2 regions of the Exiguobacterium sp. s183 genome follow, and region 1 is predicted to be linked to the other one. Evidence: a T-box and tRNA genes for the amino acid it is inferred to sense, from the RefSeq annotation. Region 1 holds a T-box; the other holds one or more tRNA genes.
What was found. The T-box of region 1 lies ahead of glyQ (glycine--tRNA ligase subunit alpha). A T-box ahead of a tRNA ligase gene usually reads a tRNA of that ligase, here a tRNA-Gly.
Positions count from the first base shown of each region.

Region 2: it has a tRNA-Gly gene. The T-box ahead of glyQ (glycine--tRNA ligase subunit alpha) is inferred to sense a tRNA for this amino acid. The anticodon was not compared.

Region 1 covers NZ_JACSKN010000001.1:198,206-203,441, forward strand. Annotated here, with positions in the region: gene ybeY (rRNA maturation RNase YbeY) at 1-243, shown strand, start outside; gene KNP62_RS00980 (diacylglycerol kinase family protein) at 240-587, shown strand; gene era (GTPase Era) at 618-1,526, shown strand; gene recO (DNA repair protein RecO) at 1,530-2,279, shown strand; T-box leader at 2,330-2,509, shown strand; gene glyQ (glycine--tRNA ligase subunit alpha) at 2,574-3,467, shown strand; gene glyS (glycine--tRNA ligase subunit beta) at 3,460-5,236, shown strand, end outside.
Region 2 covers NZ_JACSKN010000005.1:104,976-110,211, forward strand. Annotated here, with positions in the region: gene KNP62_RS12385 (SH3 domain-containing protein) at 1-468, shown strand, start outside; gene KNP62_RS12390 (DUF3805 domain-containing protein) at 511-924, opposite strand; gene KNP62_RS12395 (hypothetical protein) at 921-1,475, opposite strand; gene KNP62_RS12400 (hypothetical protein) at 1,478-1,837, opposite strand; tRNA gene KNP62_RS12405 (tRNA-Gly) at 1,968-2,041, shown strand; tRNA gene KNP62_RS12410 (tRNA-Gly) at 2,056-2,129, shown strand; gene KNP62_RS12415 (MBL fold metallo-hydrolase) at 2,286-3,086, shown strand; gene KNP62_RS12420 (DUF3006 domain-containing protein) at 3,494-3,700, shown strand; gene KNP62_RS12425 (TlpA family protein disulfide reductase) at 3,749-4,315, opposite strand; gene KNP62_RS12430 (aldose 1-epimerase family protein) at 4,390-5,236, shown strand, end outside.

The DNA of each region.
Region 1 (5,236 bases):
GACTTCACACTCGATGAGGACGAACCGCATCTCCTCGGGGACTTGGTCATCTCGGTGGAACGATGCCGCGAACAAGCGGCGGACTACGGACATTCCTTTGAGCGAGAACTCGGTTTCTTGGCCATCCATGGATTCCTTCATCTGTTGGGATATGACCATATGACGCCAGAGGAAGAGGCGGAAATGACCGCAAGACAAGAGGAAGTTCTCACTCATTTCGAGTTGAAGCGAGGCAACGTGTGAGACCGTTTCGTGTGGCATGTGAGGGAATCTTCCATGCCATTCGGACAGAACGGAATATGCGTGTCCATCTCATATCCGCGTTACTCGTATTTGCTGTCGCGATTTGGCTACAAACGACAAGGATGGAAAATCTCGTCCTCCTTGCCTGGGTGACACTAGTCCTGAGTTTAGAGCTCATAAACACGGCAATCGAACGGGCGGTCGACCTTGTCACAAAAGATGTCCATCCGCTCGCGAAGCAGGCGAAAGACGTGGCCGCGGGTGCCGTCCTCGTCGCTTCAGTCGGAGCGGCTGTGACAGCACTCATTATATTCGGTCCAAGGCTATGGAACGTGCTATACTAAGAGTTCTGAAATTGAGAAAGCAGGTGCATTATGTATCAAGAAGATTTTAAATCTGGTTTCGTGTCGATCATTGGTCGACCGAACGTCGGGAAATCGACATTCCTTAACCGCGTGATCGGTCAAAAGATTGCCATCATGTCGGATAAACCACAAACGACACGAAATAAAGTACAAGGTGTATATACGACGGATGATTCTCAAATCATTTTCATCGATACACCGGGAATCCATAAACCGAAACACCGCCTCGGCGACTTCATGATGAAAGTGGCGACGAACGCCCTTCGCGAAGTCGATGCGATTCTTTTCATGGTGAACGTGACGGAACCTCGTGGTGCCGGAGATGATTTCATCATTGAAAAATTGAAAGGACTCGACACACCTATCATTTTGGTGATGAATAAAATCGACTTGATTCACCCGGATGAACTGCCGAAAGTGATTGAGCAATATACAAATGAATTGGACTTCGCAGCATATGTGCCAATCTCGGCATTACAAGGTAATAACGTCGAACCACTCCTAGGAGAAATTAAGAAATTGTTACCTGAAGGACCGATGTACTACCCGGCCGATCAAGTGACGGACCACCCGGAGCGATTTATCATCTCAGAGATGATTCGCGAAAAAGTGTTGCATAAGACGCGAGACGAAGTCCCGCATTCGATCGCTGTGGCAATCGAATCAATCAAGAAACGTGATAACTCAGAGATGATTGATGTTGAAGCCGTCATCATGGTGGAACGCGATTCACAAAAAGGAATCATCATCGGGAAAAAAGGGACGATGCTCCGTGAAATCGGGACAGATGCTCGTCAAGACATCGAGGCGCTTCTCGGCACGAAAGTGTACTTGAACCTTTGGGTCAAAGTCCAGAAAGACTGGCGTAACAAGATGGGTCAGCTTCGTGACCTCGGTTTCCGCGACGACGAGTATTAAGCCATGTTACAAAAAGTCACGGGAATCGTCATTCGTACCGTCAATTATGGTGAATCGAATAAAGTCGTGACATTGTTTTCAGAAGAGCTTGGCAAAGTTGCGATTATGGCACGAGGCGCAAAAAAACCGGGGAGTCGGTTTCATGCCTCGAGCCAACCGTTTGTAGAAGGTGTGTATATTTTCCCCTCTAGCCGTGGGCTCGCTCAGTTAAAATCATCCGATGTTATGACGTCCTATCCGGAAATCCGGAAAGATGTCGATCGGATGGCATACGCCATGTATTGGTTGGAGCTCGTCGACCGGTCTGTCGAGGATCGGGTACAAAATCGTCCGCTCTTTCGGATTTTACAGGATGCGCTTCAAGCATTGAATGCGGGCATGGACGCAGATGTGATCACCCATCATCTCGAACTGCGTATCTTGCATCTACTAGGTGTTTCTCCTGTGCTGACAGGGTGTGTCCGCTGTGGGGACGTGACGGACCCGATGTATTTCTCGGTCGCTTCTGGCGGTTTTTTATGTGGGCGACATCGAGAAGAGGGAGCGGTTCCATTATCAGAACGTCTCGCCAAATTGCTTTACTTGATGAGCAAACACGAACTGTCAGAATTTCGGAACGTACCGTTATCGAACGACTCTAGACTCCTCTTGCGTCAACTCTTTGATGCATACATGGAGTCATATAGCGGACTCCGATTGAAGACGAAACGAGTGCTCGACCAAATGATCCGGCTTCATCTGAATGAGGATTGACTTTTCAAACTGAATTCGATACGATGAGTTACGATTAGACAAATGAAATAGCGTGCGCGATGAAGGAAAAAAGTAACTCTTTCTGTCATGAATAAAGCGAGTTCGGGGTGGTGTGAGCCGAGCGTCATGAGAAGAGTGAATGGCGATTCCAGAGCGCCCACATCTTTTAAGAGTGGCCCCGTTGTTGGGGCAAGTAGGGTGGAACCGCGGGAATCAATCCCGTCCCTATGTGCTAGGCACATAGGGGCGTTTTTTGTCGTTTCAATACTATTGGAGGTGTCATTTATGAAGCACATGACTGTGCAAGAGATTATTCTCACGCTACAAAACTTTTGGGCATCGAAAGGCTGTTTGACGATGCAAGCGTACGATGTGGAAAAAGGAGCAGGGACGATGAACCCGATGACGTTCCTTCGAAGCCTTGGTCCAGAGCCTTGGAACGTTTGTTACACGGAACCTTCACGCCGCCCGGCTGACGGACGTTATGGGGAGAACCCGAACCGCCTGTATCAACACCATCAGTTCCAGGTGATCATGAAACCGTCGCCGAGCAACATCCAAGAGTTGTACTTAGAAAGTCTCGAGTTGATTGGAATCAACCCGCTCGAGCATGACATCCGCTTCGTCGAAGATAACTGGGAAAACCCGACATTCGGAGCAGCCGGTCTCGGTTGGGAAGTATGGCTGAACGGGATGGAAATCACGCAATTCACGTATTTCCAACAAGTCGGGGGAATTGAGTGTGACCCGATTGCAGTTGAAATCACATACGGTCTCGAACGCCTCGCTTCGTACATTCAGGAAGTCGAGAGCGTATTCGACCTCGTTTGGACGGATGGATTCAAGTATGGAGACATCTTCTACCAGCCTGAGTTCGAACACTCGAAATATACGTTCGAGTTATCAGACGTCGATATGCTCTTCACGCTATTTGACACATATGAGAAGGAAGCAAAACGTGCTCTCGAAGAAAATCTCGTCTTCCCTGCATACGATTACATTTTGAAGTGTTCACATACGTTCAACTTGTTAGACGCAAAAGGTGCGATTTCCGTGACAGAACGTACTGGATTTATCCAACGCGTCCGTAATATGTCACGTGCATGTGCTGCTAAATTTATCGAAGAACGGGAACGCCTTGACTTCCCGCTTTTGAAACAAGAGAAAGCAGGTGACTTGAATGCGTGACCTTTTACTAGAGATTGGATTAGAAGAATTACCGGCTCAATACGTCTTGCGCTCAGAGAAGCAATTGGCAGAGCGCATCGATGCGTTCTTGAAAGAAGCGCGTGTTGAGTATGGTTCAATCGATGTGTATTCTACACCTCGTCGTTTAGCTGTAATCGTTCGCGACGTGGCAGAAACACAACAAGATTTAACGGAAACCCTTCGTGGACCTGCGAAGAAGATTGCTCAAGACGCTGAAGGGAACTGGTCGAAAGCGGCAGAAGGCTTTGCTCGAGGTCGTGGATTAACAGTAGAAGACTTATACTTCGCCGAAGAAAAAGGTGTTGAATACGTCTTCGCAGAACGTCATGAGGCGGGTCAAGATACGATGTCGTTATTGAACGGCCTTGAAGATGTCGTTCGGAGCTTGACGTTCCCGAAAAACATGAAGTGGGGAACGAGCAGTTTACGCTACATGCGTCCGATTCGTTGGTTGATTGCCCTCTTCGGTCAAGACGTCATCGACTTTACGATTGAAGGCGTGAAAACAGGGAATGTGACGAGAGGTCACCGTTTCCTCAGCAAGGGAGATGTCGTCGTCGAGTCACCTGCTGAATATGTGAAAGCGCTAGAGGCTGCATTTGTCATGGCAAGCTACGAGACACGTAAAGCCGAAATCGAACGTCAAATTCAAACGCTCGCGACAAATCAAGGGTGGACGATTCCGCTTGATGCCGACTTGTTAGAGGAAGTCACGAACTTAGTCGAGTGGCCGACTGCCCTCTTTGGTGAATTTGATGAGACGTATCTTGACTTACCGGAAGAAGTTCTCATTACAACGATGAAAGAGCACCAGCGCTATTTCCCGGTATATGTTGATGGAACGTTGAAAAACTATTTCGTTACCGTTCGAAACGGGAACGCCGATCATCTCGAAAACGTCGCACGTGGGAACGAAAAGGTCATCCGTGCGCGTCTTGCGGATGCGGTCTTCTTCTACGAAGAAGACAAGAAGACAAAAATCGATGATCAGCTTGCACGTCTCGACCGAATCGTCTTCCACGAAAAATTAGGAACGACTGGTGCGAAAGCGCGACGTGTGACCGAAATCGCACAAGCCCTTGCTCCTTTGTTTGATGCGGACCTTGAAAAAGTAAATCGTGCTGGTGCGATTCATAAGTTTGATCTTGTCAGCCAGATGGTTTACGAGTTCACAGAGCTTCAAGGAATCATGGGTGAGAAGTATGCCCTTCAACAAGGTGAGGACAAGGAAGTAGCTGCGGCGATTCGTGAGCACTACATGCCACGTTTCGCGGGTGATTCGTCTCCGGAGACGGCAACAGGTGCCGTGCTTGCTCTCGCAGATAAGCTCGATTCGATTGCTGCGTTCTTTGGTATCGGCATGATCCCGAGTGGTTCACAAGATCCGTTCGCACTTCGTCGGCAAGCACAAGGGGTCGTACAAATCCTTGGGGATTGGAAGATTGACCTCTCAATCGACAAACTTCTTTCGAAAGTTGTCGAATTACAACTGGAGGCAGGACTCTATGAAGCCGATAAAGAACAAGTCAAGGCACAGCTCGTGGAGTTCTTTACACTTCGCTTGAAATATCGCTTGCAAGAACAGCAAGTTCGCTATGACGTGATTGATGCCGTGTTGACGACTACGCTTACGGTGGACCGTCTTGATGCTCGTGCACATGCGATTCAACAATTCGTTTCGACGGACGCGAAGTCATTGATCGAGCAATTGTCACGCGTCGTCAATATTTCGAAAAAAGGTGAGCCAG
Region 2 (5,236 bases), on a different contig from region 1:
AACGAAGTTTATTTGCTTTCGCATGCACTTCACGAAACGGGTAACGGTACCTCAAAACTAGCGTCTGGTGTACCCGTTGATAAAGATGGGAACGCCTTGATTAACTCAAATGGTGACCGCATTTATCCGGAGCGACCTGTAGCTGCTACTGTATACAATATGTATGGCATTCAGGCCTTCGACAGCAATCCACTCGGAAGTGGAGCCAAATATGCGTTTGAACAGAAATGGTTCACGCCTGAAGCAGCCGTGATTGGCGGAGCCTACTGGATTGGTTCTAGCTACATTAATCACCCAACTTACAAACAAAACACACTTTATAAGATGCGTTATAACCCTGATTCTCCAGGTACGCATCAATACGCAACGAATATTGCTTGGGCAGATATTCAAACGAGACAGATCTATGACGTCTATCAATCGCTTGATGCCTATACACTCAATTTCGATGTTCCAAAATATCAATAAAAAAATGAGACACGCGCCTCTAACTTGGCGTCGTGTCTCATTTTATGTCCATTCGACTGAGTCGATGATTGATTCAATCTCCATTTTTTCATTCGTCACTTGATCGGCAACGTACGTCATGAATAAAAGGCGTTTTCCGTCCGTCAAAGACCAGACATCTAGATGCATCCCGTCTTCGATGCCGCTCGCATAAGCTGTCGTCATGTCACCTGTCTCGTCAGTCACGCTTGGCGCAATTTTTACGTCGATTGGGAACTCTCCTAAGAACGTATTGAGTTCGCTTAAGACGGCTTCTCTTGGTTCTTGTGAATCCTCAGACTCATAGATGGAGATTTGAAGCGTTCCTTGCGCATCCTCTTCTGTTGAATAGAAGCTCACGTAGTCTTCTTCTTCACTGTATTCGTAATGTTCCGGATACGTCAGGCGGAACCACCCATCAATTTCATACTCTTTCATGCTGTTTTCTCCTTTACTTGCTTAAATGCCAGTCCTGTGACCATTTTTGCTTGTAGTGCATATTTTAGTCGTTCGGTCACATACAGACGTTGGCTATTTACATCTTGGGCAATCATATGTCCAAATAAGTTCATTCGAACCGTTTGATTGGATAGGAAATAGAATCGATCCGTACTCAACGGGCGAAATTCGTTCGAGTGTTCGAGGTATTCGATTTCAAAGCGTCGGAGCACATTAAGTGCGCAATACCGATCAGTCTTCCCTGTACTTGTATGAAGCTCGACACGGACGAGCTGAACGTCATATGGACAGACATTCATAAAGATTGGACTGACTCGCTCATGAATCAAGAGGATGCCCATATCGGTTTCAATCAGATCAGGTAAAGACCCTTCATCTTGCGAAATGCTCAAGACGACATACGGCCGGTTCGATGGTGCGAGCAATTCGCCTTTGTAAAATCGAAATCGCTGAATTCCTGTTAGAACCCGGGCCCGCCAAGCACTCCCTCGTGCTTCCGCTTCCATTCGATACAACCTCTCTTCACTCACGCTTACTCCCCCTTCACTTGTTTGAGCGCATCGACGAATGTTTCCCATTCTAGGTTGTCACAAACAACCTTATTTTCCAATCCCCATTCTTCATCGATTGTCAAACGTACTTCGTTCGATTCAGGGTGACGTATGATTCGAAGATTCCCAATTTGAATCGAATCAAGAGCAATATCAAATGTATGACTCGGTAACCCGACCCACTTGACCCGATTCGAACGTAACACGACATACCATTCATTATCGTGATGAATCGAGAACGTCCAGCTTCGAAGAGACACTGTTTGATCCGTTTGTTTGGACTGCTTCAACATTCGAAATCCTTCGCCCATCAGTTGTAAATATGATTTTCGTTCACTCATATTTGATTTCTCCCCTTTTTTCTATTATCTTCGTTGTGGATAGGATTCTGCAACCTAAAAAGTTTTTTAAAAAAGGGTTTGCAAATAGAATCTGATATGCTATTATATCAAAGTAACGTTAAGACGTAACGCGGGTGTAGTTTAATGGTAAAACCTCAGCCTTCCAAGCTGATGACGAGGGTTCGATTCCCTTCACCCGCTCCATATTTTTTCTTCATGCGGGTGTAGTTTAATGGTAAAACCTCAGCCTTCCAAGCTGATGACGAGAGTTCGATTCTCTTCACCCGCTCCAATATCGACATATACGCGAGAACCTCTCGCACACATACAATGCACGGTTGAGACCTTGCAAAAGCAGAAAGTCTTCTGACTTTCTGCTTTTTTGTTGTTCCATTGATTGTTTTGGGGAAAAGAGTGAATGACTCTAATCAGATGAGGAGGAACTCTTTTGATTCAAGCGAAACTTCAATCATTCACGATTTATGAAAGTGCATTGATGCGAACGACATCCACCTTGATCGATACACCAGACGCCATTCTTTTGATTGACCCCACGTGGCTTCCTGAGGAAATTGCCACGATTCGTCGAGATATCGAGCTAAGACGCGATGATCGCCCACTTTACGTCATCTTCACCCATCATCATTTCGACCATATTATTGGGGCTTATGGTTTTAAGGATGCGACAACGATTGCCTCACAGGCATTTGTAGATGCCGACTCGTCCGATCAGCTCGATGAGATTCGCGAGTTCTATGAACAGCACTACATCGATCGCCCGATTCAAAAGCCTGATATCGATATCGTGGTCCAATCGAATCAGACACTTCTACTTGGATCGTTACCCGTTACGTTCATCTCGACACCGGGTCATGATGCAACTCACCTATCTGTTCTAATCGAGCCGATGCACCTACTCGTATGCGGAGATTACGGTTCGAATATCGAGCCACCTTTTATCGAGCATGATCCGACCGCATATCTCGAAACATTACAAACGTTGCAAACCCTCATTTATGAACATGAAGTTCGATGGTTCGTGCCTGGACATGGTGACCTATGCGACAATCGTAGCCAAATGATTGAACGTTTGAGTGCGGCAGAAGAATACATCTTAGCACTTCCCGAAGAGCGCCACTGGTCTCCTATGTGGCCAGAACATTCTTTTTTCGACCGTGTCCATGAACGTAATCGAAAAATGGTGGAACAAAAAGAGACCGATCGCCGGTCTCGTCAACAAGACTATTAAAAAATCGCAACGTCTCCCCAAGACGTTGCGATTTCCCCCTATGTAGACCTATTTCTTTGTGACGCGTTCTGAGCGGACCGTGAACATACGGTCAACCCCATAGATCGTTACTCCCGTCAGAGCGAGTAACCCAATCATTGCAGAAGAAAACATGACCATCCCCCCATTGTTCACAGTTTCGTCATAATCACCCCGTGCTTTCATTATAGAAGACCATTTTAAAAAAAGAAAGCGTTTTCTTCAAACTTCCTTCACATTTATCAAATTTATCCTCTTGTGTTTCTTGGAATAACTTCCCTTATCCGATTGGACAGACACTCGTAAAAATGTGTAGCTTTTGTGGAATGTGGGAATACATGATGTAAGGATAAAAAGAGACAGAAGCTGCTCGTCGAGGAGGAAGAGGCATGATTAAGTACGGTACATTGGTGCGAATCGAGGGAAAATATGCCGTATTGAGATGGAATAACGGCTCAAGTTTCATTCCTAGACGATTCTTACCTTCCGAAGCACGTGTTGGTGATACAATCATTCGAGACAATCATCATTATTATCTTGAAGAAGATATGACCCCAAATTTTGATGCATTGATCAAGCAACACTATAAAAGCTGAACGATCTGCCCTCCCATTAAGGGCAGATCGTTCAGCTTTTTTGAAATATCACATTGACGTCTTTTCAATCTGTTGCTGAATCCACGCTTCGTCGACGGGACCTGTCTGCTTCGCCACAATGACTCCTTGTTCATCTAACACGTACGTTGTCGGTAGCGCGACGACACGATACTGTTGCTCTACGACCGCTTCTTCATCTAACAAGATTGGAAAATCAACCGGGTACTCCTGTAAAAAAGCCTCGACGTCCGCTTTTCCTCGTCGTTCATTTTTGGTGACATTCACACCGAGAACCGGAATGCCTGTCGCTTCTTCAAACGAAACCAGTTCAGGGAACTCATCTCGACAAGGCGGGCACCAAGAAGCCCAAAAATTAATGACTACCGGCTGTCCTTGGAACTGTGAAAGGGTCAGACTCTCCCCCTCTAGCGTATTCAAGGTGAATTCCGGAGCTTGTTGCCCCACTTCGAGCCCTCCTAATACCGATTCATTTTGGACGATTGGAACCGCCTCTTCTTTCTTTTGTGTCATCATATATTCTTCGTAGCCCTTGTAGGCAAGCCCAGCAATCAATAGAAGGATGAGCGTTCCGATTACGATTCTTTGTAAGCGCATCATTTACCCCTTGTTTGTTTTACTTAAGATTTCTACACTTAACTTATCACAAACCGTAAAGGAGCGTATGTATTGTGCAACTTCAAAACAAGAATGTTCAGATTACGTTAAAAGCACAGGGTGCTGAGATGACTAGTTGGAAAGTAGCCGAAACGGAATACTTATGGCAAGGTGATCCGACGTATTGGGGACGACAAGCCCCTATTCTTTTCCCGATTGTCGGGCGATTATTGGATGATCAATATGTATATGAAGGCAACACGTATACGATGAGTCAACACGGCTTTGCTCGTGATGCGATTTTCGACATCGAATCATCGACTGAAACTTCCGTTCGTTTCACCTTGAGAGATACGCCTGAATCACGTCAACATTACCCTTTCCCGTTTACTCTGAACGTATCGTATCAACTTGTAGGAGAAGAAGTCATTGTCACCTATCGTGTCCATAACCCGGGTGAAACCATGTTACCGTTCAGTATCGGTGGGCACCCCGCATTCAACATCCCTTTCAAGGGTGGTGCGTTCGAGGACTATACGATCGACTTCGGAGAAGTACGTACACTTGACCGCTATCTATTAGAGGGACCGTATTTGACAGGGGCCTATCAACCACTAGGTGATCGGCAATACATCCCGCTTACCCATTCCCTATTTGACGACGATGCATTGATTTTCGAAAATGTGGAGTACGCCGCACTACGTCATCAGCCGTCAGGCACGGCAATCGTGATGGAAAGCCCTTCATTTACTCACTTTGGCATTTGGTCACCACCCCATAAGGATGCTCCATTCGTTTGTCTTGAACCATGGTTCGGTCACGCAGATTATAAAGGACACCGAAAAGATTTTCTACACAAAGAAGGAGTTCAACTCCTTGCCCCAGACGAGACGTTCGAAGCAAGCTACACCTTATACATCG